3 regions of the Exiguobacterium sp. s46 genome follow, and region 1 is predicted to be linked to each of the others. Evidence: riboswitches for the same ligand, from Rfam matches in the RefSeq annotation. Region 1 holds a riboswitch; each other region holds the start of a gene.
What was found. A riboswitch is a leader RNA that binds a small molecule or an ion and turns the genes downstream of it on or off. The one in region 1 is predicted to bind S-adenosylmethionine.

Region 1 (10,019 bases):
CGGTGGATTCCCGAGCGACCTACAACCTGTCATCTCGGCAGCGTTGTTACAAGCGAAGGGAGCGAGTATCGTCGTCGATAAGTTGTACCCGCAACGTTTCCGGCATGTGCAGGAGTTACGACGCTTGAATGCTCGAATCACGCATGAAGACGCCTCAATCATCATTCGTGGTGGAGAAACCTTACTTGGTACGGAAATCGAGGCACCGGACCCACGCGGTGGCGCAGCACTTGTCTTGGCGGGACTTCTCGCTTCAGGGGAGACGACATTGCACCACGCAGAAGTGCTTGACCAGAGTTACGAACGATTTGATCAGAAGTTGAAGGAACTAGGCGCCCTCGTATGGCGTGAAACGATTTGACCGATTTGTAACAAGGGAGAGGGGACATACACATGGAGAGAAGTCTATCAATGGAACTTGTACGCGTCACGGAGGCAGCAGCGCTTGCCTCTGCGCGTTGGATGGGAAAAGGATTGAAGAACGAAGCGGATGATGCGGCAACAAGCGCTATGCGTGACGTCTTCGATACGATTCCGATGAAAGGAACCGTCGTCATCGGGGAAGGCGAGATGGATGAAGCACCGATGCTTTACATTGGAGAAAAGCTAGGAAATGGGTATGGACCACGACTCGACGTCGCCGTCGATCCGCTTGAAGGAACGAACATCGTCGCAAAAGGAACATGGGGCGCACTTGCTGTCCTCGCGGTCGCGGATGCAGGAGATTTACTCCATGCACCGGACATGTACATGGATAAGATCGCGGTTGGTCCGGAAGCGGCAGGACACATCAGTCTGGATGCGACGATCGAAGAAAACATCGCAGCAGTCGCGAAGGCGAAGAACAAAGAAATCGAAGACGTCGTCGTCTCGATCCTGGATCGTGAACGTCACGAAGAAATCATTCAACGGATTCGGGCAACAGGGGCACGGATTCGCTTGATTGGTGACGGTGACGTTGCTGGTGCGATTAATACGGCGTTCCCGCATACAGGGATTGATATCTTGCTCGGTTCAGGTGGTGCACCGGAAGGCGTTCTTGCTGCCGTTGCTTTGAAATGTCTCGGTGGTGAACTCCAAGGACGCTTGTTACCGGCAGACGATGCTGAGATCGAGCGTTGTAAGAAGATGGGTATCGAAGATCCGTCGAAGATCCTCATGATGGACGATCTCGTAGCAGGAGACGACTGTATCTTTGCTGCGACAGGCGTCACGGACAGCGAATTGATGAAAGGTGTCCAGTTCACGGCGCAGGGCGGTCAGACACACTCTGTCGTCATGCGTGCGAAATCAGGAACGGTTCGTTTTGTCGAGGGGATTCACTCGTTCAAGAAGAAACCGAAGCTTGTCATTAAGTAAAACAGGACGACTCCTCAAACAGGACGTCTGAATCCACACAAAAAGAGTTGGCGTTGCGGATGATCTCCGGAATGCCAACTCTTTTTTGATGTGTTTCTAGGAATCAAGACGTTCGTCCTCAACTCCTACAGGAAAAGGAAACGTGCTAACGTTTCCGTCAGGGTAAGGGAAGACCCGGCATTTCGCATAAGCTGCGAGATGTCGCGGCTTACCTCCCGCCTGAGGAAAGTGAGGATATGAACGTTGAGTGATAAATGAATCGTTATTTGACGATCACCGCGGACGCTGGACTTCTCCTGCTTGTCGGGTGACGTACCGACGCGGTAGAAAACGCGTCGAAAAGATATACCAGGCATTCCCGAAGCCAGGAACGATGAACGTTTTCCCCTTCATATAGCCGCGGTAGGCGATGCGCGCAACCGTCGGAGCATCCATGACACCAGGTCGCAAGAACAAGCGTGACTGTTCAAGATTTGCTGCCGATTCGAAACCGGTATGGGTCGCACCCGGACAGACAACGCTGACTTGAATCCCGTCTTCTGCGAGCTCTTCTGTCAAGCCTTCCGAGAAATGAAGGACATAGGCTTTCGTCGCGTAATAGACACTCAGCCATGGTCCGCCTTCAAATGCAGCCGTTGACGCGAGATGGACGATACGTCCTTTGATTCCGCGTGCCTTCATACGTGAGGCATAGACCTTCGTCACATGCGTCAATGCCTCGATGTTTAAAGCAATCATTCGAGACTCGTCTTCAAACGAGGTCTCAAGGAAGGAACCGAAAACGCCGATTCCAGCATTGTTGATGACGCAGTCGACCGGAATGTGTTCCGTTGCCCGAAACAGTGCCAGACGATGCGTCCGCTTCGTTAAGTCATACGGAAAGACGGTTGCCGTTCCCCCGAGTCGCTCGACATGGAACTTCGTTTCGAAGAGCGCTGTCGCATCGCGTCCGACGAGCAGGACGTGATCCCCTTGTCGTGCATGCAGATAAGCGAATTCACGACCAAGACCTCTTGAAGCACCTGTGATTAAGACATGCATCCTATTTCCTCCTTATGAATGAGATGAAAAAAAGCGATCGAGCCAATGCTCAACCGCTTTGAGATGATGAATTATAGGTAAGATCCTGCGCCGACAAGGCGTGAACCCCAGTACCCTGATTTGAAGCTTGAGTATTTAACGCCACCTGTTTCTGAGTTGACCATGCTTGACTTGCTTGTTGCGATCCCAACGTGCTGAATGCCGCTACCGTGTGAGAAGAAGACAAGATCTCCTGGTTGTACTTTTGAAACACTGACTTTCTTAGAAGAAGAATATTGTGAAGAAGACGTACGTGGCAATGTTTTACCAGCCGCTTTCTTGTACACGTAGCTTGTGAAACCAGAGCAGTCGAATCCACGAGTCGTCGTTCCGCCCCATACATAAGGTGTACCTTTATGTTTTGCTGCTTCGCTCAGGATTTTCGTCCGTTTAGAAGAAGAGCTCGTTGATTTTTTAGCGCTAGAAGATGATTTGTATGTCTTTGTGTACTGTGAGTAGACATAGCGTGTTTTACCGCCGTATGAGATTTTTGTCCAGCTGCCTGATTTGCCTTTGTATGTAAAGACTTGACCAGCGTTGACTTTCCCGACGATGCTTGCTTTCGTAGAAGGTGCTGTCCGAACACGAAGACCGTTGTCCGTGATCTTGACTTTCGTGACTGTCGCTGCTTCAACTTTACCTGTACCCACTGATGTAAAACCTGAAACCACTAAGGCTGCCGTCGCGATCGATGCTAGAAAACGTTTCATGTTAAGAATTCCTCCGTTTAAATGTAGTGTGTTGCGTCCGTAAGTTATATGATGAAATCATTAAGTGTGTGATTAAGCAGTCTACCTTACAACTGTGTAAGAATTTTGTCTGCAGGAATATCTTAGCACGAGCACACTTGAAAACGTTTTTTCAGTTAGAAGACAAAACAGATGCTTTTGTAACATAACTGAAATAATATCCTTGAATATTACAAAGTAAGAAACGCAGAGGATTGTTGACGACGAATTAAAAAAAATATGATACCTTTAGTTCACGAATAAAATTACATACCTCCTGATGTATGTATGGAAGTATGCTGAATGCAGTTGAATTTATAAAGAATAGGTGAAGAACATGCCAACAACTGATAAAAAAGATAAACCAGAACGCTCCTATACACTGGCTCAATTGAGCCAACTGACATTAAAAGAACTCTATGAAATCGCAAAGACGAAGAATGTCCCACAATACCGGGAAGCCCGTAAACGCGAGTTGATGTTCAAGATTTTAAAAGCACAGGCTGAATCGACTGGTCTTTATTTCCTCGAAGGGGTACTCGAAGTCATCCCTGGCAATCCACAAATGCAAAACGATGGTGGCTTTGGCTTCCTTCGTCCTATCAATTATTCCCAATCCTCTGAAGATATTTATATCGCAGCATCTCAAATCCGACGCTTTAATCTACGTAATGGTGATGTCGTCACAGGTAAAGTCCGTCCGCCGAAGGAAAACGAACGGTTCCAAGGATTACTTAGCGTGGAAGCCGTCAACGGTGAAGCACCGGATACAGCCCGTAACCGTCTATTCTTCCCGGCACTGACACCGATCTATCCGGATCGTCTAATGCGACTTGAGACAGAACCACGCCATCTATCCGTTCGTGTCATGGATATGATCGCACCGGTTGGGTTTGGTCAACGTGGTTTGATCGTCGCACCACCAAAAGCAGGGAAGACATCACTCCTCAAAGAAATCGCAAATTCGATTCAGGAGAATCATCCTGATGTCGAACTGATCATTCTCTTGATTGATGAGCGACCTGAGGAAGTAACAGATATTGAGCGCTCGGTTCCGGGAGCAGACGTTGTCAGCTCGACGTTTGACGAAACACCAGACAACCACGTCCGGATTTCTGAGCTTGTCCTCGAGCGGGCGATGCGACTCGTCGAACACAAGAAGGATGTCGTCATCTTGATGGATTCGATCACACGTCTAACACGGGCCTATAACTTAACGGTACCGCAAAGCGGTCGGACGCTCTCAGGGGGAATTGACCCGGCTGCGTTCCATAAGCCAAAACGGTTCTTTGGGGCAGCTCGAAACATCGAACACGGTGGTAGTTTAACGATTCTTGCGACAGCTCTCGTTGAGACAGGATCGCGCATGGATGACGTCATCTATGAGGAATTCAAAGGGACTGGTAACATGGAGTTGCATCTTGATCGTAAGTTGTCAGAGCGTCGGATTTTCCCAGCGATCGACATTCGGAAGTCCGGTACACGGAAGGAAGAACTGTTGCTTCCGAAAGAGCAACTCGATGCGCTTTGGACGATTCGTCGGACGATGAACGAGTCGAACGAATTCGTTGATACGTTCCTACGGAAGATTCGCGATACGAAAAATAATGAGGAATTTTTCGTCGAACTTGAGAAGGAAAAGAAGAAGGCGGTCCGACGCGCACCGGCAAAACCGCGTACCGTCAAGAAGGAAACGACGACTGAAAAATAACTATTGCGACGCGCAAAAAAATCGTTTAGTATAGGAAGGTAACTTACTCTGGCTCAGCAAATGAACCAGGGCGGAAGGAGAGAAATCAACCATGAAACAAGGAATTCACCCTAACTACAACAAAGTAGTATTTATGGATTCAACGACTGAGTACAAATTCTTAAGCGGTTCTACTCGTTCTTCGAACGAAACGATCACTTGGGAAGATGGTAACGAGTACCCACTCATCCGTGTGGATGTGTCTTCAGACTCGCACCCATTCTACACAGGTCGTCAAAAGTTCAACGCGGCAGATGGTCGTGTCGATCGCTTCAACAAAAAATACGGCCGCAAGTAATCACTTGTCGGTTCTTAAAAAAACAGCCTGCCTCCATTATGGAAGCAGGCTGTTTTTGTATAGACTGAATTGTGAACGATACGCGAGATACGTCTTCAAGACGAAGGAGAAGGCGATTCCACCGGCAATCCCGATTAAATACGGCATGACTTCCGGATGTGCCAAGATATAGTCCATGACTTTGTGGAACGAGAGGTGACGACCGACGAAGTAGCCGGCGCCTAAGAACACGCTGATCCAAATCAACGCACCTGTATACGCATAACTCGCAAACACGCGAAACGGCATTTTCGAGACACCTGCAAAAAAGGCAGAGAGCTGGCGGAGACCAGGTATGTAGTAACCGATGATCAAGACCGATTTTCCGTAACGACGAAATCCGGCTTCAGCGGAAAGAATATGTTTTTCTGAGATACGCATTTTCGGTCCGACGCGGTGTAGTAGTGGCATACCGAGTTTTAATCCGAGTAAATAGCTGATCGTCATCCCGATACAACTGCCGGCGTAAGCGGCGAGAATCGTACCGACGAGTGGTAGATTGCCTTGATGCATCCAAAAACCGGACAGGACGAGCAGGGTCTCATCAGGAACCGGCAATCCCACGATACCACCTGCGAGAAGGACGGAGAGACCAAGGGCACCATATTGGTGCAGGATGTCATGTAAGAGATGATGAATCGGGGACACCTTCTTTCGTGAGAGTCTTCTTCTTCAGTGTACAGGAAATAGGGGACGGTTGGAATGAAAGGACAAAAATTCTAGGTAAAGAAAAAATGAATTTTGATTTCCGGAAGTCAACCCTTTTTCTCGATACCGTTTCGGGCTATACTCGTTAAAGTGACTATTTTTAGAGGACGGTGTCGGACGATGATGCATGTAATAAATCAGTACGGCTGGATCGAAGTAATTTGTGGCAGTATGTTTTCCGGGAAATCGGAAGAGTTGATTCGTCGTGTCAGACGGGCGCAGTACGGCAAACTGCCCGTTCAAGTATTCAAGCCGGCAATCGACGACCGGTACCATGAAGAGCATGTCGTCTCTCATATCGGCAACTCCGTCGTGGCGATTCCGATGGCGACGAGTCGTGATCTCTACGCAGCAGTAGCAGAGGAAACACAAATCGTCGGAATCGATGAAGTTCAATTCTTTGATGATGAGATCGTACAAGTCATCGAAGCACTTGCACAAGACGGAAAACGCGTCATTTGTGCAGGCCTTGATCAAGATTTCCGGGCAGAGCCATTCGGCAAGATGCCGGAATTACTGGCGCGCGCAGAATTCGTAACGAAGCTGCAAGCCATCTGTCTTTCATGTGGTGATCCGGCTTCCCGGACACAACGGTTGATTGATGGAAAACCAGCGAACTACGATGATCCGATCATCCTAGTTGGCGCTTCAGAATCATATGAGCCACGGTGCCGCCATTGCCATGAGGTGCCTGGAAAACCGAAGCCGCTCCAATCGGTGCAGCACCAAGAAAATTAAAAAAGACGAACCGGTCGCGGTCGTCCTTTGATGTAACAGCTATTCGCTTCTAAGTGAATAGCTGTTTTTTTATTATCCCGTTTCCTGTGAGAACCGGCTTGAGCGTTCGATAAAACGGATCGTCTCACGAACGATCAAATCCTGATCATGATCGAGGGTCGCGACGTGGTACGAGTTCAGTAAACAGTAGCTTCGTTTATCATTCGTTCCGATGTGCTGATGCAGATAATCCGAGCTCGACGGCGGGACGACGTGATCGGTCGCCGAGTAGAGAATTAATGTCGGCAGAAGGATCGATCCGAGGCGTCCTTTCGTCTCATCCATCAGACGGACGAGTTCGAACGCACAACGACTTGGAACGAGGTCATAGATGATTTCGAAAGCAGACCGTTTGATGTCCGGTGCCCCTTCTGGTAAATACTCTGGACCGTCCTCGAACGAAAGTGCTTCGTAAGAAGGAACGGAAAGAGCAGCATTGATCGTAATGATGCCGGCAAACGGAATGCCGTCAGCGGCGAGCGACAGTGCAAGCGTCGCACCCATCGATTGACCGATGACGAAGACTTGATCGCATGTTTCTTGTAAACGTTCATAGCCGTCTTGCAGGCTTTGCTTCCAACATCGAGCAGTCGATTGTTCAAACTCGCGGACGTTCGTTCCATGTCCACGTAAGCGCGGGGCATAGACGGTAAAACCTTCAACAGCGAATGCCTCACCGACGTCCCGGACACTTTGCGGAGTGGCGTTAAAACCATGACAGATTAGAATGCCGATCGATCCACCTTGAAAATAAAACGCTTCAGCACCAGTCAATACAGGATAGTTCATCATTACTATTTTTCCTCCATTCATGAAAAAAACTCGTCGACGTCACTGCTTGGACGCCCACGAGTTTTTCACCGTATCATCCAAAGCCGCGCTTTGCTGGTCGGAGCACCTTACAGATTGCAGGTTGCCGTGAAGTCATAGAGCCAGGTCTCTCGTTCACTCTTGATAAATATCATATTGGAATTGTCGGAATAATCATTGAAGCGATGGTAGCACGACCAAAAATGACTTGTCAAATCTTTCTTGACGAATCATGATCCGTTGAGTAAGCTAACTCATAACTTGTTCATCCATCGATATGCGCCAAATGGATTATTTTTGCAAAGTTGGTTGACTTTTAAAGTTTCGACCCGTAATGTAAAAATTAGTTTTACGACATAAGCAACAACGCAACAACACACATACGAATTTCATACCGCAATACTTATCCAGAGAGGTGGAGGGACTGGCCCTACGAAACCTCGGCAACAGACTCATTATGAGCACTGTGCCAATTCCATCAGACAGATGTCTGAGAGATGAGTAGAGTGGATTCTGCCACTGTGCGGATCCAGGTCTCTTCTTGTTTCTCAAGAAGGGACCTTTTTTGTTGAATGAAGGGGGAAAACGGAATGATCGCATTTCATCAAGTCAAGAAAACGTACGTCACGAAAGATCAGACGATCGCAGCGCTCGACGGTGTCGACCTGACGATCGAAAAAGGCGAAATCTTTGGTGTCATCGGCTTTAGCGGTGCCGGAAAAAGTTCACTGCTCCGCTGTGTCAATCTATTAGAACGACCGACGTCAGGAACGGTGACGGTCGATGGAGAAGATTTAACGCAACTGTCTCCGAAAAAATTGCGCCAAGCAAAACAACGGATCGGGATGATCTTTCAGCACTTCAATCTATTGAATGCGAACACGGTCTTTACGAATGTCGCGAAACCACTCGTTCTCGCAGGCGTCAAGAAAGACGAAATTCGCCGCCGGGTGACGGAGTTACTCGAATTCGTCGATCTCGCGGACAAGGCGGATCATTATCCGGATCAATTGTCGGGTGGGCAGAAACAGCGCGTTGGTATCGCCCGGGCACTCGCGACGCAACCTTCCGTCCTCTTATGTGACGAAGCGACGTCAGCACTCGATCCCCAAACGACACATCATATTCTCCAGTTATTAAAACGGATCAATGCCGAGTACGGGATCACGATTCTCTTGATCACCCACGAGATGGGCGTCATTCGTGAAATTTGTGACCGGGTCGCCGTCATCGAAGCTGGAAAGTTGATCGAGTCAGGAACGGTCTTCGATGTCTTTTCGAATCCAAAGACCGAGACAGCGAAAAACTTCGTTCGCTCCGTCATGCACGACGAGATTCCAGCATCGATTCGCCAGTTGATCGAGTCCCGGAATGCACATCCGATCTATAAGATTCATTTCCTCGGACATCACACCGGGCAGCCGCTCTTATCGCAAGTTGCGAAACGCTTTGACGTCGATGTCAACATCTTGCACGGTAGCATCACGGAGTTGCAGGAGACACCGTTTGGCACTCTGCTCGTTGAACTGATCGGTGAGCCGGCTGAAGTAAAACGAGCGTTACACTACATCGATCAGGCACAGGTGACGGTCGAGGAGGTACTTGCCCATGCTAGTTAATTACAGTGATATCTGGACAGCATTTTTACAGACGATGACGATGGTATCCGTTTCGCTCTTATTCTCGACATTGATCGGCTTACCACTCGGGATCCTGCTTGTCGTCACGCGAAAAGGAGCATTGCTTGAAAATGTCCCGCTGTTCACGTTCTTCAACAGTATCGTCAATATTTTCCGCTCGATTCCGTTCATCATCTTACTCGTCGCGATCATCCCGTTGACGCGCTTGATCGTTCAGACATCGATCGGAACAGAAGCCGCCATCGTCCCGCTCGTCTTTTACGCTGCACCGTACATGGCGCGTCTGATCGAGAGTTCTTTACTCGAAGTCGATAAAGGCGTTCTTGAAGCAGCAGAAGCGATGGGCGCGACACCGTTTCAAACGATTTTCCGCTTCCTCCTGCCGGAAGCACTCGGTTCACTCATCCTGAACTTAACGATCGCGACGGTTGGCTTGATCGGGGCGTCAGCGATGGCAGGTGCGATTGGAGGCGGTGGTCTCGGTGACTTAGCGATCACCTATGGTTATCAACGATTCGACACGAAAGTCATGATCATCACGGTCGGGATTCTCGTCATCTTAGTCCAAGGCTTACAGACGACAGGCAACATCGTCGCACGAAAAATTAGAAGACATTAATCAAGGGAGCGATTCAGCCATGAAAAAAGCAGTAGCAATTGGAGCAACACTCACGACGATTTTATTTGCCGGGTGCGCAGCATCAGGAGAAGACGAAAAGACGATCAAGCTCGGTGTCAGCGGTTCAGACACACAAGTTTGGGATTATGTCGCGAAAAAAGCAGAGAAGGAAGGCATCAAAATCGAACTCGTCAAGTTCTCCGATTATGTC
Region 2 (10,019 bases), 400 kb from region 1:
TTTGAAAATCGCTAGTAAACTCGCACACGTCATCGCCGGTGGAAACGTCGCCTTCGGTAGCCACGTCGATGAACAATATATGCTCGACATCGAACGGGAAGCATTCTTGAGCCTGATCGGTGAGATGAAGACACAACAACGGATGCAGCACATGCTCGTCAAAGGCAAGCCGCTTCGTAACTGAGGACTGGGGGGATTCGGATGAAGGAAGCAGTAATCGTCGCCGGTGCACGGACACCGGTCGGAAAAGCAAAAAAGGGCGCATTCAAATCGATGCGCTCGGATGAATTAGCAGGCATCGCCATCCAGGAAACGTTGAAACGGTCCGGCTACACGGGAGCGGTCGATGACGTCATTCTCGGATGTGCCTTACCGGAAGCAGAGCAGGGGATGAACATCGCTCGCTATGCTTCAGTCCTCGGTGGATTATCCCATGAAGTACCGGCGATCACGATCAACCGGTATTGCTCAAGTGGATTACAATCGATCGCTGACGCGGCAATGAAGATCATGACGGGGCAAGCAACTGCGGTCGTCGCTGGTGGACTTGAATCGATGAGCCAAGTCCCGATGCCGGGTCACGTCGTCCGACCTAATCCGTCGATCGTCGACACGGCACCGGAATACTACATGAGCATGGGGCATACAGCGGAGCAAGTCGCTGCGACCTACAATGTCTCACGGGAAGATCAAGATGCGTTTGCGTTGAAGAGTCACCAAAAAGCAGCGGCAGCCATCGCAGCTGGTAAGTTTGCTGACGAAATCGTCCCGGTAACGGTGACGGAACAATTCGTCAATGATGAACTGAAAATCGAAGAGAAGACATTCGTCGTCGAGCACGATGAAGGCGTTCGTCCGGATTCGTCACCTGAAGGTCTTGCGAAACTTCGCCCAGCGTTCCGCCTCGGCGGTAGCGTCACAGCAGGGAACTCTTCGCAGACGTCAGACGGTGCCGCTGCTGTCCTCGTCATGGAACGGGAAGAAGCAGAACGCCAAGGCTTACCGATTCTCGGCAAGTTCAAGTCGTTTGCTGTCGGTGGTGTCCGTCCGGAAGTCATGGGCATCGGACCGGTCGTCGCGATTCCGAAAGCACTTGAACTCGCAGGCATCACGCTTGAGGACGTTGGATTGATCGAGTTGAACGAAGCGTTCGCTTCGCAGTCGCTCGGTGTCATCCGCGAACTTGGATTAAACGAAGACATCGTTAACGTCAACGGTGGAGCGATTGCCCTCGGTCATCCACTCGGTTGTACAGGAACGAAACTCACATTGACGCTCTTGCATGAAATGAAACGCCGGAATGTCCAGTATGGTGTCGTCTCGATGTGTATCGGTGGCGGAATGGGCGCAGCAGGCGTATTCGAACTAGTTGAAGGAGGAACAGGACAATGAGCCAAACGACAAACGAATTAATCAAAGGTGGCAGTTTCGTATTAGATGAGTTAGCACCAGAACGTCTCTTCACACCAGAGGATTTCTCGGAAGAACACAAAATGGTCGGTGACATGACAGCGAAGTTCGTCGAAGATCGTGTCGTTCCTGTCCTTGACCGGATCGAAAAACACGAGTTCGAATTATCAGTCGGTCTACTCCGCGAAGCAGGCGAGCTTGGTCTACTCGGCGCAGACGTTCCGGAAGCATACGGCGGGTATCAGATGGATAAGATTTCGTCTTCAATCATTACGGAAAAATTCGCACGTGGCCGTTCATTCGCCCTCAGCTACGGTGCACACGTCGGAATCGGTTCGTTGCCGATCGTCTTCTTCGGTAACGAAGAGCAAAAGCAGAAATACTTGCCGAAACTCGCTTCAGGGGAGTGGATCGCTTCGTACGCGTTGACGGAACCAGGCTCTGGTTCGGATGCTCTTGGTGCCAAAACGACGGCTGTCTTGAACGAAGCTGGTACGCACTACATCTTGAACGGTGAAAAGCAATGGATCACGAACGCTGGTTTTGCAAGCTTGTTCGTCGTCTACGCAAAAATCGACGGTGACAAGTTCACAGCCTTCCTCGTCGAAGGATCGTATCCAGGCGTCTCGACAGGCGTCGAAGAACAGAAGATGGGAATCAAAGGATCATCGACACGGACGTTGATCTTACAAGATGCAGAAGTACCAGTCGATAACGTCCTTGGTGAGATCGGACGCGGTCACGTCATCGCCTTCAATATCTTGAACGTCGGTCGTTATAAATTAGCTGTTGGTGCTGTCGGTTCATCGAAACGGGCGATTGATCTCGCAGTCCAGTACTCGAATGAACGTAAGCAGTTCAAGACACCGATCAGCTCGTTCCCATTGATTCAAGAAAAACTCGCGACGATGGCAGCACAGACGTATGCGATGGAAAGTTCGGTCTACCGGACGGGTGGTCTGTTCCAAGACAGCCTCGATCAGTTGTCAGAAGAAGAAAGCAAGGACGGTAAGAAAATCGCCGATGCAATCGCGGAGTACGCGATCGAGTGCTCGATGAACAAAGTCTTCGCTTCGGAAACATTTGATTACGTCATCGATGAAGCGGTTCAAATTCACGGTGGTTACGGCTTCATGGCAGAATATGAAGTCGAGAACATGTACCGTGATTCACGGATCAACCGGATCTTCGAAGGAACGAACGAGATCAACCGTCTTCTCGTTCCAGGAACGTTGCTGAAGAAAGCGATGAAAGGCGAGTTGCCGTTGCTTGCGGAAGCACAGCGTCTGCAACAAGAAGTGATGAGCTTCATGCCGACAGAAATCGGAACAGCACCACTTGATCGCGAACGCCACTTACTCGCGATGATGAAGAAGATCTTCTTGTTGACTGCCGGAACAGCGGTCCAGAAATACCAGGACAAACTCCAAGGCGAGCAAGAGATTTTAGCGAATACAGCCGACATCATGAGTGCGATCTATGCGCTGGAGTCAGCGATCGTCCGGACGGACAAAGCGATTGCCGACAAAGGCATCGAGAAGAGCGAACTGAAAGTCCGTTACACGGAAGTCTTCGCACAACAAGCGTTCGAAGCTGTCGAGCGTGACGCGAAAGAGACACTCTACGCGGCAGCAAGCGGCGACGAACTCCGGATGTTGCTCTCAGCGCTGAAAAAATTCAGCCGTTACCAGCCAATCAACGTCATCGGTACGAAACGCGACATCGCAAAACGTCTCATCGAGTCAAACAAATATACGGTCTAAGTCAGGTTTACCGCTTCGCCTTTGCAGGGAAAATCTCTGTAAAGGCGAAGTTTTTGGTTGGAGGAGGAAAACGAGATGCGCCAAGAATTGGTTGAACTGCAATTTGCGATTGCCTACTATCAATCCCTTGAACGTTTGTCGCCGGAAGAATGGGATCTGCCGCTTGCACTTAATAAGTGGACCGTCCTTGAGTGCGTCAGTCATCTGTATTTATGGGACCGGTTTTATTACGATCATGCCATCTCGAAGTTACCGGATGAACCGTTGACGCTCGTCGAGACGGATTTTGATCAGTTCAATCGACTGGCGGTCGAATATGCGCATCATATCGATCCGCTTGCTTTGTTGAAAAAAGCGATCAGCGTCCGGCGTGACATCGTCAATCACCTCGATCGTTTGTCTGACGAGCAGTTTGAAGCAACCTATGAGGATTTCCGACCACTTACATTCGTCGAGTCGTTCGTTGCCCATGACGCCCATCATCAAGATCAGATCGACGGGGCGCTCGCACGCTTGAAGCAGAAGTGATCCATCTGCTACTCTTGAAGGTGAGGTGAGGAACATGACAAAAACAGTCACGATGTACGGCTATCCGAAATGTAGTACGTGCGTCAAAGCAAAAAAAGCACTCGAACAGCACGGTGTCGAAGTGGATTACAAACACATCGTCGAGGAGACACCATCTGCAACGACGATCCAGGAACTTCATCAAAAGAGTGGAGAGCCGTTGAAGAAATTCTTCAACACGAGCGGTCAATCATACCGTTCGCAAGGGATCAAGGACAAACTTCCAGAGCTATCGGAAGACGAGCAATACAAGTTGCTCGCAAGTGACGGCATGTTGTTGAAGCGTCCGATCGTCACAGACGGGAAAGACGTCACGATCGGCTTCAAGGAAGAAATGTATCAAGGAAAATGGTATTAAGTTCAGAGTCGATTTTGGTATACTGAACACGTTAGTCCAAATTAGTCCACAGGGGGAATCGGAAATGAGTCAAGTAAAAGACAACTTACGCTATTCGGAAGAACATGAATGGGTCGAAGTATCAGGAAACAAGGCGCGCATCGGAATCACGGATTTCGCGCAACACGAACTCGGGGATATCGTCTTCGTCGAATTGCCTGAAGTCGGAGATACGATCTCAGCAAACGAGCCATTCGGTTCAGTCGAGTCGGTCAAGACAGTCTCGGAGTTATACGCACCGATCTCTGGTAAAGTCGTTGCCATCAACGAAAACCTTTCGGATTCCCCAGAACTCGTCAACGAGTCACCATTCGAAGGCGCTTGGATGGTTGACATCGAAATCGAAGATGCTTCACAAGTCGAGGCATTGATGGACGCTGCGGCGTACAAATCGATGATCAACGAGTAATACTTAACGAAAAGAGAGTGAACGAGGCGCTTGCGTTTCGTCCGCTCACTTTTTTTTGTATACTGACGACAGATACCACGAAGAAAGGAGCGACCGTCATGCAAGAGGTCACGACCGTCCCAGAAAACGGGCTATTGTATGTCTATGCACCGATGTGCGGGACATGCGCCATTGCGGAACGTATGCTCGATATCGTTGAAGCGACGGAATCAGGTCAATCGATTCAGAAGGCGAACGGGAATTTCATTCCAGATTTCTTAGAAGAAGCCCGTGTCATGAGTGTTCCTGCGTTGTTGCGAATTGAAGAAAATCAAGTCGTAGAGCGACTTTATGCTTTCCAGTCCGTTCAAAACGTCTTTGCTTTCTGTCAAGAACGGTAAGAAAAGTCCGACTGGATTTTTCTTTTTGTTAAATTGTCGGAATATTTACAATAATCCGTTGACAACGCAGAAATATGAATGGTATATTCATAACAACTTCTAGAAATGCATTATAGGAAGTCTAGCAGAGATGATCGTTCAATACGATTCAAGTCCTGAACCCTTTCTCCCATCCTAAGCCGGTGTATTGTTTCCCCTTAAGTCGTCCCCCAAAGACGAAGCGGTGCAATGAACGGGTGGTGGATCGAAAGGACCGATCAGGAAGTGAACGTAAGCTGGCGATCATGTCGAACAGGCGCCGTCCTCCACGCGGAAGAGCGAACAATTCCGAATGGAGCTGGGTTTTCCTTCGTAGCATTTCTAACCACATTATTCGTGTTGTCGGTTCGCCGGCAACGCCTTTTTTTTGTTTTCTGGAAGTTTTTCGAGCCGGTCGCTTGCCAGGATAGAATCTCCTTGCTACAATGCGAATAAGGAAAATTACTTTAATTCATATCCGATTACTCGGAATTAACTGGTGAGATGGAGGACGACAAGGCATGACAGTACGTTTTATGGATGTTTTCACAGAATGGGCATCAACGTATGACGAGACAGTAACCGGACATGATCCGGAGTATAAAGAGGTTTTTCGTCGATACGATGAGATTTTGGATACAGTAGCGGATAAAGCGCAGTCGCCGGTCATTGAATTCGGAGCAGGCACAGGGAACCTGACACAACGTCTTCTGGCACGTCACGACGCCGTACTCGCCGTCGAACCAAGTCCGGAGATGCGGGCAATCCTGACGGAAAAGATTCCGTCGCTTGCTGTACAGGACGGTCACTTCCTCTCGTTCGAAGCGAAGGAAGTAAGCAGTTTTGTTTCGACGTATGCGTTTCATCATTTAACAGATGAGGAAAAGGGAGAAGCAATCGAACTGATGGCATCACATTTACCGGCAGACGGAAAAATCGTCTACGCGGATACGATGTTCGTTTCAGAAGAGGCACGCCTGCAAACGATTCGTGAAGCACGTGCTCAAGGGTTTGATGCGTTAGCGGAAGATCTCGAACGCGAGTTTTACCCGTTGATTCCAGTCATGGAAGAATTGTTTACATCACGGGGATTCACTGTTAAATTTATACAATACAATCACTTCGTCTGGCTCGTAGAAGCCGAGAAAATGGGGGAATAAATCATGGCACTTCAAAAAATGAACGTCGAAAGCTTTAACCTGGATCATACGAAAGTCAAAGCACCTTATATCCGCGTCGCAGGTTATAAAGAAGGTAAAGTCGACCAAGTCGTCAAATACGATATCCGTTTCACGCAACCAAACGTTGAGCAAATGCCGATGCGTGCGATGCATACACTCGAGCACTTACTTGCTGAAAACATCCGCAACTACTCGGATGATGTCATCGATGTCTCGCCGATGGGATGCCAAACAGGTTTTTACATGGCGATGATGAACTTCGACTCGGTCGAAAAAATGAGCGAACTCGTTGAGAAGACGTTGAAAGACGTCCTCGCAGCAGAAGAGATTCCAGCGCAAAACGAAGTCCAATGTGGATTTGCGAGCGCACATGACCTCAAAGGAGCGAAGCACTATGCCGAGAAAATGCTTGCCGGTCGTGATGAATGGGACATCGTCTTCGGATGATCGCGAACAACGTCCGCGACCTCGTCGGAAACACACCACTCTACGAGATCACTTCATTCGATTTGCCTGCTGGTACGCGCATTTTGGCGAAGCTCGAATGGATGAACCCTGGGGGCAGCGTCAAAGACCGCCTTGGCATTCAACTCGTTGATGCAGCAATCGAAAACGGACATGTGACACCAGGCGGTACGATCATCGAGCCGACAGCCGGGAATACCGGCATCGGCTTGGCGCTCGCCGCTAAAAAATACGATCTCAAAGTCATCTGTGTCGTTCCGGAAAAATTCAGTCAGGAAAAGCAGACGTTGATGCGGGCACTCGGCGCAACCGTCGTCAACACGCCGACTGAACTCGATATGCAAGGGGCTATCGACCGGGCAAAAGAACTCGGTCAGGAAATTCCGAACAGTTACGTTCCGTTACAATTTGAAAACGAAGAGAACCCAGTCACGTATCAGCGGACACTCGGTCCTGAGCTGATTGCGGACTTGCCGCACATCGACTGGTTCGTTGCCGGTTGTGGTTCAGGTGGTACGTTCGCCGGAACAGCGGACTTCTTAAAACAACGTCTCGGTACAAAAGCAGCAATCGTCGAACCGGAAGGCTCCGTCTTAAATGGTGGTCCAGCCGGTCCGCATAAGACAGAAGGCATTGGAACAGCAAAATGGCCAAGTCTCGTTCCGCGTGAACTCGTCGACGAGATTCATACGATTTCTGACCGCGATGCATTTGACGCGGTTCATACACTCGCTGCTCGCGAAGGATTACTCGTTGGTAGTTCAGCAGGTGCAGCGCTCGTTGCTGCGCTTGATATCGCAAAGCGTCACCCCGGCAGTACGATCGTCACCGTCTTCGCAGACAGTGCCGAACGCTACTTGAGCCAACAAATCTTTGAAAAGGTGGACGAAACTCATGCGTAAGAAGACAGCATTGATTCATGGAGGAACAGGTGTCGACCGGGCAACAGGAGCCGTCACACCTCCGATCTATCAAACAAGCACATACAAGCAGGATAAAATCGGTCAACTCAAGGACGGATATGAATATTCACGGACAGCGAACCCAACACGGACGAGCATCGAACGATTGATTGCGGATCTCGAAGGTGGCGCACGTGGTTTTGCGTTCGGTTCTGGGATGGCAGCGATCCATGCCGTCTTCCACTTGCTTGAGTCTGGCGACCACATCGTCATGACGGATGACGTCTACGGTGGTACGTTCCGCTTGATGCAACGCGTCTTACCGAAGTTCAACATCGAAGTGACATTCGTCGATACGACGGACCTTGCGGCGACGGAAGCAGCGATCCAAGACAACACGAAGATCGTCTACGTCGAAACACCGACGAACCCTTTGTTGAAAGTTACGGACATCGCAGCAATCGCAACGATCGCCAAGCGTCACGATCTTAAACTCGTCGTCGACAACACGTTCGCGACACCGTATCATCAACAACCACTCGCACTCGGTGCAGACATCGTCTTGCACAGTGCAACAAAATACATCGGCGGACACTCGGACGTCGTCGCTGGACTTGTCGTCGTCAAAGATGATGCGCTCGGCGAAGAGCTGCACTTCATCCAAAACTCGACAGGCGGCGTACTTGGACCGCAAGACAGCTTCTTGCTCGTCCGTGGTCTTCGTACACTCGGTATCCGGATGGATGCGATCGAAGAGACAGCACATGATCTCGTTGCGTTCCTACAAGCGCAAGACATCGTCTCAAACATCTTCTACCCGGGACTTGCATCGCATCCTGGTCACGACATCCAAGCGAAACAAGCGACTGGATTTGGTGGGATGATCAGCTTTGATGTCGGTTCAGCAGCGAACGCAGAAAAACTCGTCGAGGCGACACACTTCTTCACACTTGCTGAAAGTCTTGGTGCCGTCGAGAGTCTGATTTCCGTTCCGGCACGGATGACGCACGCGTCGATCCCAGCAGAACGTCGGGCAGAACTCGGCATCACGGACGGTCTCGTTCGGATTTCAGTTGGACTTGAAGACGCAGAAGATTTGAAAGAAGACTTAACACGTGCTTTCACGTTCCTCGAAAAAGTTTCTGAAAAAACTGTTTGACAACAAAAATAACCCCTGCTAATATTCAGAATATATTCTACAAACTTAATACCGAAACTCTTATCGAGAGTGGTGGAGGGACTGGCCCGATGAAACCCGGCAACCGCGGATCTAATCCGAAGTGGTGCTAATTCCAGCAGACAAAAGTCTGGGAGATGAGAGCAAATGGTTTTGTGTACTGAAAAGTGCGCGCGTTTGCTCTAAAACGCGCGCACTTTTTTTATTTTAGGAGGGACAGTTGTGATTCGTTTACAAGACGTAGGAAAGATTTATCGCTCAAAGCGCGGAGCGGTCGAAGCCGTCGCGAATGTCGATCTGACAATCGAGCGCGGTGAAATTTTTGGAATAATCGGTTATTCCGGAGCAGGGAAATCGACCCTGATCCGATTACTGAATATGCTCGAAGCACCAACGAGTGGTTCGATCCAAATCGATGGTGTTGAGATGACATCACTGAAACCAAAAGAATTACGAGGCGTCCGTAAGAATGTCTCGATGGTCTTTCAGCACTTCAACTTACTATGGTCACGGACGGTTGAAGAGAACATCATGTTCCCACTCGAGCTCGGTGGCTTCCCGAAAGCACACCGCAAGGAACGGGTCGCGGAACTGATCCAACTCGTTGGTTTGGACGGACGCGAAAAAGCCTATCCGTCACAATTATCGGGTGGTCAAAAACAACGTGTCGGTATCGCTCGGGCACTGGCATCGAACCCGGACGTTCTCTTATGTGACGAGGCAACAAGTGCACTCGATCCGAAGACGACGGATTCAATCCTTGAGTTACTCGTCGACATCAATGAAAAACTGAAACTGACGATCGTCTTGATCACACACGAGATGCACGTCATTCAAAAAATCTGTCACCGGGTCGCCGTCATGGAAGCCGGTAAAATCGTCGAGCAAGGACCGGTCGCAGAAGTCTTCCGTCATCCGAAGCAAGCGATGACGAAGGAGTTCGTCAAACAATTGACGTCGCCTTCGGAAAACGAGTTGACGTTCGCGAAACTACGCGAACGGTACCCAACCGGAAAAATCGTTCAGTTGACGTTCGTCGGATCGACAGCGGAAAGCCCGATCCTCGCGGAAGTCATGAAGGATTCACCGGTCCTGTTCAACATCATCGGCGGAAACGTCGGTCAATCACAGGAATGGGCACTCGGTACACTGTTCATTCAGTTGATCGGGGAAACAGAAGCAACACAAGCGGTCATCACGAAGCTTCAAGCCAGTGATGTTGAAGTGGAGGTGGATCACCGATGATTTCATTCTTTGACAACCTAGATTGGGACATGGTGTGGGAAGCGACAGGCAGTACCGTCTATATGACGGCAATCGCTGGGGTTTCGACATTCGTTCTCGGTTTGA
Region 3 (10,019 bases), on a different contig from region 1:
TCCCGTGATGATTTTCGCAGCGCTTGCTCTTTCACGTTATCTTCCTACTGAACCGGTTGCTCGATATGATCTCCTGTTGCTATGGTGTATTCTCGTCCAAATCGTCTTACTCGTCACGCGGTATGAAACGATGGAGGAATTCAAACTGATCTTATTGTTTCACGTCATCGGTCTAGTACTTGAACTGTTCAAAGTGAACGTCGGGTCTTGGAGTTATCCGGAAGACGCTTTGACGAAAGTGGCTGGTGTTCCATTGTATGCAGGATTCATGTACGCAAGCGTCGCGAGTTATGTCTGCCAGGCTTTTCGGCGATTTCATTTACGATTCATAGCATTTCCTCCCCCGTGGCTTGCGATCAGCGTCGGTAGTCTCGTCTATCTCAACTTCTTCACCCACCACTGGATCTTCGATGCACGCTGTCTATTGATGGTTCTCGTCGTCCTCGTTTTCTATAAGTCATGGGTTCATTTTACGATCGAGCAGACGATTTACCGGATGCCGCTCGTCCTGTCCTTTTTACTGATTGCCTTTTTCATTTGGATCGCGGAGAACATCGTAACGTTCTTTAAAGGCTGGGTCTATCCGCATCAGGAAGGAGGCTGGGCAGTCGTTGATCTTGGAAAATTGTCTTCTTGGTTCCTGCTTGTGATCATCACGGTTTTGATCGTCATCGTCGCGAAATACAAGCGTCAGGATCCGGCTGTGGAAATTCAACAACGTACCCAAACAAAAAAATGACCAGGCTATTTTTTTGCACTACTTCCGCGTTTTTTCGTTGCTATAGTGAAAAAAACGCAAAGGAAGTGGTTACGGATGATGCAACAGGTGTTGGAACGAGCAACTGAATTGGTACAGATGAAATTAGCGGTCGTGGAGCAGTATGAAGATTGGCAACTCTGGCTCGACGAAGTGAACGGAATCGATGAATGGGTCAAAATGTCAGCGTATTATGCACCGCGCGACGTTCAAGAAACACCGGTCATCGATGAAGTGATGGAGTTAGAGAAACAGACTATCGTCATGCCACCGCAAGTACCGATCGAGCCAGTACGCAAGCAACGTTATGCCTATACGTTTCAGCGGGGGTTAAAAGGTGGTACTTTACTAGAATGGTCGGGCAGTCATATTTCTGAACGAGACGTCCGCGATTGGAATCTCGAGCACGGCATGGAAGTCCGTGTCCGTGTCGATCGTCAGGATGATCAAAAAACGATATGCCGTATCGAAGCCGTCGTCTCGACGGAGCGAATGAGAGAGAATCCAGAACGTGTCGTGTTTGAACAAGCAATCGTCAAGGCGCATGGAATCATTGAGGAAACGGTGAATGGTCCACTGCAAGATGAGTCGGGCAGATCGTTCTATTATGTCGTTCCGGTAGAAGACATGCGCTATTTCCGACTAGAAGCAGGTCAACTCGTCGATCTCGTCATGTGGCGGGAACGGAAGGATACACTGACGATTGCTTGGAAGCATCCATTCACGTATAAAGAGCCGATCGTCAACGCATCATCTAACCGCCCATCAGAGGTAGAGCAACCGGTAGTGAAGACGTCTGTGACAACGAAAAAGTCAAATCGGTATGCACGAAAAATGAAACGACAACCGGTTCCGAAAGCTAAAAAAGCACAGCGTCGCGTCCGTATGCCAAAAGAGCGAACGATTGAACCGATCGTGACGACAGCCGTACCTGGACAATTGATGGATTTCGTTGATAAGACACCACTTGATTTCACGCGCTTCACAGGAATGCGTCTCGTCATCGTCGGAAATGAACAACAGACCGCTGTCTATCGCGAGTTCTTTGCGCCGACGGGAATCGAATTGATTCATCTTGCAGGGGACGCACAGTCCGCGAAAAAGATTGCCTGTCTCGCCAAAAAGACGGACGCGATCGTCGTCGTGACGAGTCGCGTTTCTCATGCAGCGAGTGCACATGTCATCGCGCAGGCAAAAAAGCATGGTATTCCATTCGCGATGGAACGGCTCGACGGTCGACGATCGTTATACACGGCGTGTGAACGACAACTTGAGCGTGCTTGGCTCAACCAGCAACGAGACGGGAAATTATTGAAAAAAGAGTGAAACATTAGAAGAATTCGACCGTAAAGTAAGGTGAGAACTTATTTTTCAAGGAGGACCTTACTCATGTCATCTCAATTAAAAAAAGCAGCGAAGGAGTCGCTCAGCGGTCGTTGGGGATTTGCCATCCTCATGTTCGTACTGTTTTCTATCATCCAGAGCGTTCCGACGTTCATCGGACCAGATCCTAACGAAGATCTAAATGCGATGAGTGCGGTCAGTATCATTCTTTCGATTTTATTGATCCCAATCGCAGCGGGTTGGACGTGGGTCGCGATGTCGTTCGCACGCAATGAAGAAGTCAAAGTAGCTGATTTGTTCGAGCCGTATAAAATCTTCGGCAAAGTCATCGGCGTCTCGATTGTGCAAGCGGTCTTCTTATTCTTATGGACATTACTCTTGATCATTCCAGGGATCATCAAGTCGTTCTCTTACCTGTTGACGTTCTACATCCTTCGAGATGAACCATCGGTCGGTATCTTCGAGGCCATCACACGTTCACGTCAACTCATGGATGGTCATAAAATGGAAGCATTCTTACTCTTCCTATCATTCATTGGTTGGGCATTACTCGTGATCGTTACACTTGGTCTTGCTGTCTTATGGGTTGGACCATACTTCAGCGTCACAATGGCAAAATTCTATGATCGTGTGCGTGGTGAACAAGCGCCAGAGCCAACATCAGATTTCGTCGCACCATATTAATACCGAATCCCGACACGACGTCGGGATTTTTTTATGCGTGAAATAATTCCGATTGGAAAAGACGGTTTAATGGTTGCTTTAGTTCAGTGAATTTTGTACGATGAATGCAACACATCTTATCTAGAGAAGTCGAGGGACTGGCCCGAAGACACTTCAGCAACCCCGCTACGGCGGAAGGTGCTACTTCCAGGAAGGGATACCTTCCGAAGATAAGAGCGGACAGGACAAGATACCGTCGCTCTTTTCGAACTTCGAAAAGAGCGTTTTTTTATGATAAGGGGGACGATGGAGTGGAGTATGGTTTTTGGTTACCGATTTTTGGGGGATGGTTACGTAACGTCGAGGATGAACAGATGCCACCGACCTTCGATTATGCGAAACAAGTCGCACAAACAGCAGAACGAATCGGGTTCTCGACGACGTTGATTGCGGAATTGAACTTGAATGATATCAAAGGCATTAAGGAACCGAGTCTTGAGGCATGGACGACGGCAGCAGCGATTGCTGCAACGACAGAACGCCTTGAGATCATGACAGCGGTTCGTCCCGGGTTCCATAATCCAGCGACGACGGCGAAGATGGCGGCAAACATCGATCAGTTGAGTGGTGGACGCTTTACGCTCAACGTCGTTTCAGCGTGGTGGGCAGAGGAAGCGAAACAATACAACGGTATCTTCACAGCGCACGATGAACGCTATGCTCGGACGGAAGAGTTCGTCACGGTCATGAAGGGACTGTGGGCAGATGCGTCACCGTATAGCTTCTCCGGTCATCACTACACGATCGAGCAAGCAGAACTCCATCCGAAGCCAGTCCAGCGTCCAGGCATCAAGCTCTACGCTGGTGGAGAGAGTGAAGCTGGAAAGCGAACGATCGTCGAACACTGTGACGCTTATGTCATGCACGGGGGCACTGTTGAAGAAGTAGCCCATAAAATCGACGACATGAAAGTACGCCGGGAAGCGACGGGACAAAAGCCGCTCGAAAGCTTCGGTCTTGCTGCCTACATCATTTGTCGGGATACGGAAGAAGAAGCACTTCTTGAATGGCAACGGATCACGGACGTCAAGGAAGACAGCGCCGGTTATGCCGGTTATCAGGATTTCATTAGTAAATCGCAACTGGAGCAACAGGTCGAGCGGAACGATTATTCTGTCTCGAACCGTGGTCTACGTCCGAATTTAATCGGGACACCAGAACAAATCGCTGAACGGATTCTAGCGTTCGAAGCCGTCGGTGTCACGTTACTTTTGTTACAATTCTCACCACAACTTGAAGAAATGGAACGCTTTGCTCGTGACGTAATGCCACTGGTCGAAGCGAAACGAAAGGTAGGTCAACAATCATGACAAAAATTCATATTCTCCACGAAAACCAAGAATGGACGGACCATCTCATCAAACGTCTCGAAGAACTCGAATTACCGTATGAACAGTGGCACTTGAATGAAGGAATCGTTCCGCTGGATGAACTGCCGCCAGAAGGCGTCTTTTACAGCCGGATGAGTGCTTCTTCGCATACGCGGGGACATCGTTACGCGCCGGAGTTGACGGAAGGGGTCCTCGCTTGGTTAGAAGAGCATGACCGGACCGTCTTTAACGGAACGCGTGCGCTCCGTCTTGAAGTCAGCAAAGTCAATCAATATACGGCGTTGCGGAAGGCTGGGATTCGTGTACCGAAGACGACGGCTGCCGTCGGACGTGATCAAATCGTACAAGCAGCAAAAGAAATCGGTGTTTCGTCATTCATCACGAAACACAACCGTGCCGGAAAAGGTCTCGGCGTCCAGCTGTTCCACTCGATTGAAGCACTTGAAGCTTATCTCGACGGTCCGACATTCGACGAACCAGTCGATGGCATCACGTTGATTCAAGAGTATATTCAAGCACCAGAACCGTACATCACACGTTGTGAGTTCGTAGGTGGAAAGTTCGTCTACGCGGTTCGAGTCGATACATCAGAAGGGTTCGAGCTTTGCCCAGCGGATGCATGCGTGATCGACGACTTGTTCTGCCCAGTCGGTGAAGAAGCACCGCAAACACCGATGAAGTTCCAAATCGTTGAAGGCTTCGATGACCCGATCATCCAAAAGTATGAAGCATTCCTCCAAGCGAACCAAATCGCGGTCGCAGGCATCGAGTTCATTAAGGATGCGTCAGGTACGATCTATACGTATGACGTCAATACGAATACGAACTATAATTCGGATGCCGAGGCAGCTGCAGGACGCTACGGTATGCTCGAACTAGCGAAGTTCCTCGGTGCAGCCCTTGAAACAAGCACAGTAAAATAAGAATCTGCTCTCGCCCTGTCACCGGACGTTACAAGACCGGATGACAGGGTATTTGTATAGAAAAGGGGGCGGATCTATGATTACGTGGAGAGAAGAACGACAGCTCGATATTCCGATTGAGGAAGCATGGCACTTGTTTGATCACACGCGATTGCAGCGTTTGATTCCAAACGTCGTCCAGCACGAGGTGATTGAACGAAAACCGGGTGTCGTCGGTTCGACGTATCGTCAAACATACATGCAGGGTAATCGACTTGAAACCTATATCGTGACCGATTTAGCCTATACGAACGAGCCTGACTTCAAACAAAATACGATTGGATTCACATTGGCTAAAATATTCAAGATCGAGATGACGTTTACACTTAAACCGATCGACCATGACCGTTGTCTGTTGATCTATACGGGAAAAAATGAGGGAGCGAACTTTGTTGGAAAGAGTCTGTTGTCGCTTGGAGGAGAGCGAGAGAATGAGAAAATCGTTCATGGGCTGTTGCAACGTGTCGAAGAAGAAGCGGCGAAACAAAAGAAGAATAACGCATGAAAAAACGGATTCCCGCGTTTTTGTATCCTGTCGCTTCGTATACGATTTATCAAAATCAGGCGAGAATACTCCCACCTCTAAGTGTAGCGTAGGTAGGAGATGAATCACCCGTTTCGATAAGACTATAATCATTTGATGAAATCAGTGCAACCAATAAAAGGAATTGATACACAAACAAAATTTAACACAGATAAGCATTCAGTCTTTCTTCTGAATTACGATCTTATCCTCGTAGTGAAATACAGGAGACAAGTGATTGATGACGCCATCTCGACGTTTGCGAGACAGATGTTCGAACGAATAGGCACGTCATATCGTATTACACTGATCGAGTGGAACCATGACAACGATTATATCGATGTGTTGTTTAAAGCGCACCCAAACGCGGAAATGTCCAAGTTTCTGAACGCTTATAAGAGTACCAGCAGTCGATTGATCAACCACGATTTTCCACATGTCAAAACACAACTTTGAAAAGAAATGTTTTGGTCCCGAAGTTATTGTCTAGTGAGGACCGGAAATGCGACGATCGATGTCATCAGACACTACATCGAAAAAAAGGAGAGGAGTGATTTCCTTGCTGAAGGCGTACAAGTTTCGACTTTATCCGACGAAGTTCCAACAAGAGTATTTCGTGAAGACGTTCGGTTGTGTCCGTTTCGTTTACAATAAGATGCTCGAAGAGCGTATCCGATTGTATAAAGAGTCTAAGCTCGACCCTGACGTGAAGCAGAAGCTCCCAACCCCAGCAAAGTACAAACCTGAATTCCCTTTCCTAAAAGAAGTCGATAGTCTTTCCCTAGCGAACGCTCAGATGGACTTGAATAAGGCATACCAGAACTTTTTTCGGGATAAGTCTGTTGGGTTCCCCAAGTTCAAATCGAAGCACAACGACCGCGCCTCTTACACGACGAACAATCTGAAGGGAAGCATCCGAATCGAGGCATGTCAGGTGAAGCTTCCTAAGATTGGTTTTGTGAAGTTGAAACAACATCGTCCGTTTACAGGTGTGATCAAGTCCGCGACGATCTCGATGACGAGGACCCGAAAATTCTTCATCTCGATCCTCGTCGATCAAGCCGAAGAGCAATGGATTCCCGCCAAACATAAAGTAGGGATTGATCTTGGTTTGGAGCACTTCGCCATCCTGACAAACGATAAACATTTTTCTGAGAAAGTTGCCAATCCGCGCTTTCTTCGAAAGTCTGAAGATAAGATAAAGAAGGCGCAACGTGGCTTGTCACGCAAGAAAATTGGGAGTAAGAACCGAGAGAAGGCGAGGATGATCCTTTCCAAGAAGCATGAAAAGATTGCGAATCAACGTCAAGATTTTCTTCATAAGCTGTCGAAACGAATCGTTGACGATAACCAAGTCATAGTCGTTGAGACACTTAAGTCGAAGAACATGATGAAAAACCATAAGATCGCCAAATCGATCGGGGATGTCAGTTGGTATGAGTTTGTTCGTCAGCTAGCATACAAATGCAAATTCTACGGGCGAACACTTATCAAAGCGGATCAATGGTATGCCTCTACACAGATTTGTTCTTCTTGCGGAATAAAAAGCGAGAAGAAAGCCATGGATGTGCGCGAGTGGAGCTGTATTTGTGGTGCTCTTCATGATCGAGACATCAACGCGAGCATCAACTTGTTGATGTTAGCATACTGAAAATTCTTCAGGGTGGGGACCACCCGATGAGCTTGGTCAATAATCGTAGCTTGTAAAAGTACGGTCTTCCCAAGAGGCTCCTACTTCAATTTGCGAAGCAAACAAGTGGTGAGTAGTTCACTCAGTCGATTATGTAGGGAGTGTAAAGAAACCTGGTTAGTTATATCTCAGTTAGTTAATCTTTCCTTTACAGTAAGTTCAGCAAACGAGTAATCTGTGAATCATCTTGAAGGTCCTTTAGTGGTCGGAAACGGACGGTTCGTAATTCCTGTTTATTAAGCGGAAGTTCGGGATCAATCCCGAGTCGAGGTGCAGAAGAACTACCTGAGGTGCGTTGAACGAGAAAACATGTCTCGATTCCCTGATCGATTGAAATCTCGTAGAGTTGTCGTTCGATTGTGATGTGAAGATGCGTCTCCTCTAATACTTCGCGCACGACGGCTTGTTCTTTTGTTTCACCACGCTCGACACCTCCGCCCGGTAACGTCCAAAATGTCCGGGAAGGCGTGTGTAATTCAACCATTAAGATCTGTTGCTCTTCAATCAGCGCGGCACATACGCGATGACGCATATCGCATTCCTCCTTCAAAGTGTTCAAAAAAGAGACCGAAACGACAGTTCCGGTCTCTTTTGACATCATTGTGCGTATAACGCTGTTAATTGCTGTTGGATCGTATCATTGTTCAAGTACTCATCGTATGTCGTTTCTTTATCGACGATACCGTTTGGCGTCAACTCGATGATACGGTTCGCAATCGTTTCGACGAACTGATGGTCATGCGAGCTGAAGAGCATCGCACCTTTGTAAGCGATCAAGCCATCGTTGAGTGCTGTGATCGATTCGAGATCCAAGTGGTTCGTTGGATCGTCGAGGACGAGAACGTTAGCACCGCTGAGCATTGCTTTTGAAAGCATACAACGGACTTTTTCGCCCCCAGATAAGACAGAGGCTTTTTTCATAACTTCTTCTCCTGAGAAGAGCATCCGACCGAGGAATCCACGGAGGAACGTATCACTCTCATCTGCCGGTGAGTACTGACGGAGCCAATCGAGGATCGTCTTGTCCGAGCCTTCGAAGAATTCCGAGTTATCTTTTGGCAAGTACGACTGTGAAGTCGTGACGCCCCATTTGAACGTACCGCTATCCGGTTCCATCTCACCCATAAGGATCTTGAAGAGAGTCGTGATCGCGATATCGCTCTGACTGATGAACGCGACTTTATCCGTCTTGTTCAACGAGAAGCGGACGTTATCAAGGACTTTGACACCATCAATCGTCTTCGAGATACCGTCAACCATCAAGAGGTCATTTCCGATTTCGCGTTCCGGTGTGAAACCGACGAACGGATAACGGCGTGACGATGGACGAATGTCGTCGAGTGTGATTTTATCAAGCAATTTCTTCCGCGACGTCGCTTGTTTCGCTTTTGAAGCGTTTGAGCTGAAACGCGCGATGAAGGCTTGAAGTTCTTTGATTTTCTCTTCTTTTTTCTTGTTTTGGTCACTTGCCATGCGCGAAGCAAGCTGACTTGACTCGTACCAGAAATCATAGTTTCCGATATACAATTGAATCTTACCGTAATCGAGATCCGCCATGTGCGTACAGACGTTGTTCAAGAAGTGACGGTCGTGGGAAATGACGATGACCGTGTTCTCGAATCCGATCAAGAATTCTTCGAGCCATTTGACGGCTTTCAAATCAAGTCCGTTCGTCGGCTCATCGAGTAAGAGAATGTCTGGTTTGCCGAACAACGCTTGTGCAAGCAAGACTTTGACCTTTTCCGATCCTGTCAGCTCAGCCATCGTTTTCGAGTGAAGGTCTTCCTTGATGCCGAGTCCTTGAAGAAGCATTGCGGCTTCCGACTCTGCTTCCCAACCGTTCATCTCAGCGAATTCACCTTCGAGTTCAGCAGCGCGCATGCCGTCTTCGTCCGAGAAATCTTCTTTCATATAGATCGCATCTTTTTCTTTCATGACTTCATAGAGACGTTTGTGTCCCATCATGACCGTTTCGATGACTTGGAATTCTTCGTATTCGTAATGGTTCTGACGGAGAACGCCTAAACGTTCGCCTGGTGTGATGATGACATCGCCTTGTTGTGCTTCGATGTCACCAGCGAGAATTTTCAGGAATGTCGATTTACCGGCACCGTTTGCACCAATCAGACCGTAACAGTTACCTGGTGTGAACTTGATGTTGACGTCTTCGAATAATTTTCGGTCTGCAAAGCGAAGACCGACGTTTTGTACTGTAATCATATAGAGATGAACCCTCGTTTCTAGTAAGTGATGTGCTCATTCGAGTGTACCACAAATCGTGATCTGTCGTAGAGCAGGCAAAGTTCCCTCCATATTAGGACAGAAATTAAAAATAAGCAACCAGACATTTAAAAAAATGAAACATTTTCCAGATAGATACGTAGAAGAAAGTAAGGAATTCGTTAGAGGAGGGGTTAGATGGCCATCTTTTTCACATTATTGTTTTTCGCCCTCATCGTTTTGCTTGGCATGGAACTCTACCGTTATATCCAAGAAAAGATCGATAAAGGAGATTCAGAATGAGAGAAATCAAACCGAAGAAAAAAATTCGCCCATCGATGATCATCGCTGGTGTGCTCGTACTAGCGTTGCTTGCAACAACACCGTTCATCGTTGAACAAATCGAACCTGGACAAGTTGGTGTCGTCTATACACCATCAAGCGGTGTCAAAGATGAGACGTTATCGCA

Region 2: another riboswitch for S-adenosylmethionine. It lies ahead of KNQ08_RS09255 (methionine ABC transporter ATP-binding protein); the one in region 1 lies ahead of KNQ08_RS11170 (alpha/beta hydrolase).
Region 3: another riboswitch for S-adenosylmethionine. It lies ahead of KNQ08_RS13690 (LLM class flavin-dependent oxidoreductase); the one in region 1 lies ahead of KNQ08_RS11170 (alpha/beta hydrolase).

Annotation. Positions count from the first base shown of each region.
Region 1 is NZ_JACSMY010000001.1:2,167,099-2,177,117, reverse strand. Features, by position in the region: gene murA (UDP-N-acetylglucosamine 1-carboxyvinyltransferase) at 1-361, shown strand, start outside; gene glpX (class II fructose-bisphosphatase) at 394-1,359, shown strand; gene KNQ08_RS11200 (SDR family NAD(P)-dependent oxidoreductase) at 1,633-2,400, opposite strand; gene KNQ08_RS11195 (C40 family peptidase) at 2,472-3,149, opposite strand; gene rho (transcription termination factor Rho) at 3,505-4,878, shown strand; gene KNQ08_RS11185 (type B 50S ribosomal protein L31) at 4,970-5,215, shown strand; gene KNQ08_RS11180 (DedA family protein) at 5,252-5,902, opposite strand; gene KNQ08_RS11175 (thymidine kinase) at 6,086-6,700, shown strand; gene KNQ08_RS11170 (alpha/beta hydrolase) at 6,773-7,531, opposite strand; SAM riboswitch class I at 7,599-7,700, opposite strand; SAM riboswitch class I at 7,950-8,053, shown strand; gene KNQ08_RS11165 (methionine ABC transporter ATP-binding protein) at 8,140-9,168, shown strand; gene KNQ08_RS11160 (methionine ABC transporter permease) at 9,158-9,808, shown strand; gene KNQ08_RS11155 (MetQ/NlpA family ABC transporter substrate-binding protein) at 9,828-10,019, shown strand, end outside.
Region 2 is NZ_JACSMY010000001.1:1,771,707-1,781,725, reverse strand. Features, by position in the region: gene KNQ08_RS09310 (3-hydroxyacyl-CoA dehydrogenase/enoyl-CoA hydratase family protein) at 1-184, shown strand, start outside; gene KNQ08_RS09305 (acetyl-CoA C-acetyltransferase) at 202-1,392, shown strand; gene KNQ08_RS09300 (acyl-CoA dehydrogenase family protein) at 1,389-3,173, shown strand; gene KNQ08_RS09295 (DinB family protein) at 3,249-3,701, shown strand; gene KNQ08_RS09290 (arsenate reductase family protein) at 3,736-4,098, shown strand; gene gcvH (glycine cleavage system protein GcvH) at 4,163-4,546, shown strand; gene KNQ08_RS09280 (thioredoxin family protein) at 4,645-4,926, shown strand; gene KNQ08_RS09275 (class I SAM-dependent methyltransferase) at 5,466-6,104, shown strand; gene KNQ08_RS09270 (S-ribosylhomocysteine lyase) at 6,108-6,572, shown strand; gene KNQ08_RS09265 (PLP-dependent cysteine synthase family protein) at 6,569-7,492, shown strand; gene KNQ08_RS09260 (bifunctional cystathionine gamma-lyase/homocysteine desulfhydrase) at 7,485-8,651, shown strand; SAM riboswitch class I at 8,709-8,813, shown strand; gene KNQ08_RS09255 (methionine ABC transporter ATP-binding protein) at 8,892-9,914, shown strand; gene KNQ08_RS09250 (methionine ABC transporter permease) at 9,911-10,019, shown strand, end outside.
Region 3 is NZ_JACSMY010000003.1:93,006-103,024, forward strand. Features, by position in the region: gene KNQ08_RS13675 (DUF817 domain-containing protein) at 1-739, shown strand, start outside; gene KNQ08_RS13680 (DUF2325 domain-containing protein) at 815-2,083, shown strand; gene KNQ08_RS13685 (DUF975 family protein) at 2,147-2,785, shown strand; SAM riboswitch class I at 2,899-3,001, shown strand; gene KNQ08_RS13690 (LLM class flavin-dependent oxidoreductase) at 3,076-4,134, shown strand; gene KNQ08_RS13695 (ATP-grasp domain-containing protein) at 4,131-5,078, shown strand; gene KNQ08_RS13700 (SRPBCC family protein) at 5,155-5,622, shown strand; partial or broken gene tnpA (IS200/IS605 family transposase) at 5,758-6,183, shown strand; gene tnpB (IS200/IS605 family element RNA-guided endonuclease TnpB) at 6,200-7,291, shown strand; gene KNQ08_RS13715 (NUDIX domain-containing protein) at 7,479-7,862, opposite strand; gene KNQ08_RS13720 (ABC-F family ATP-binding cassette domain-containing protein) at 7,928-9,550, opposite strand; gene KNQ08_RS13725 (prohibitin family protein) at 9,850-10,019, shown strand, end outside.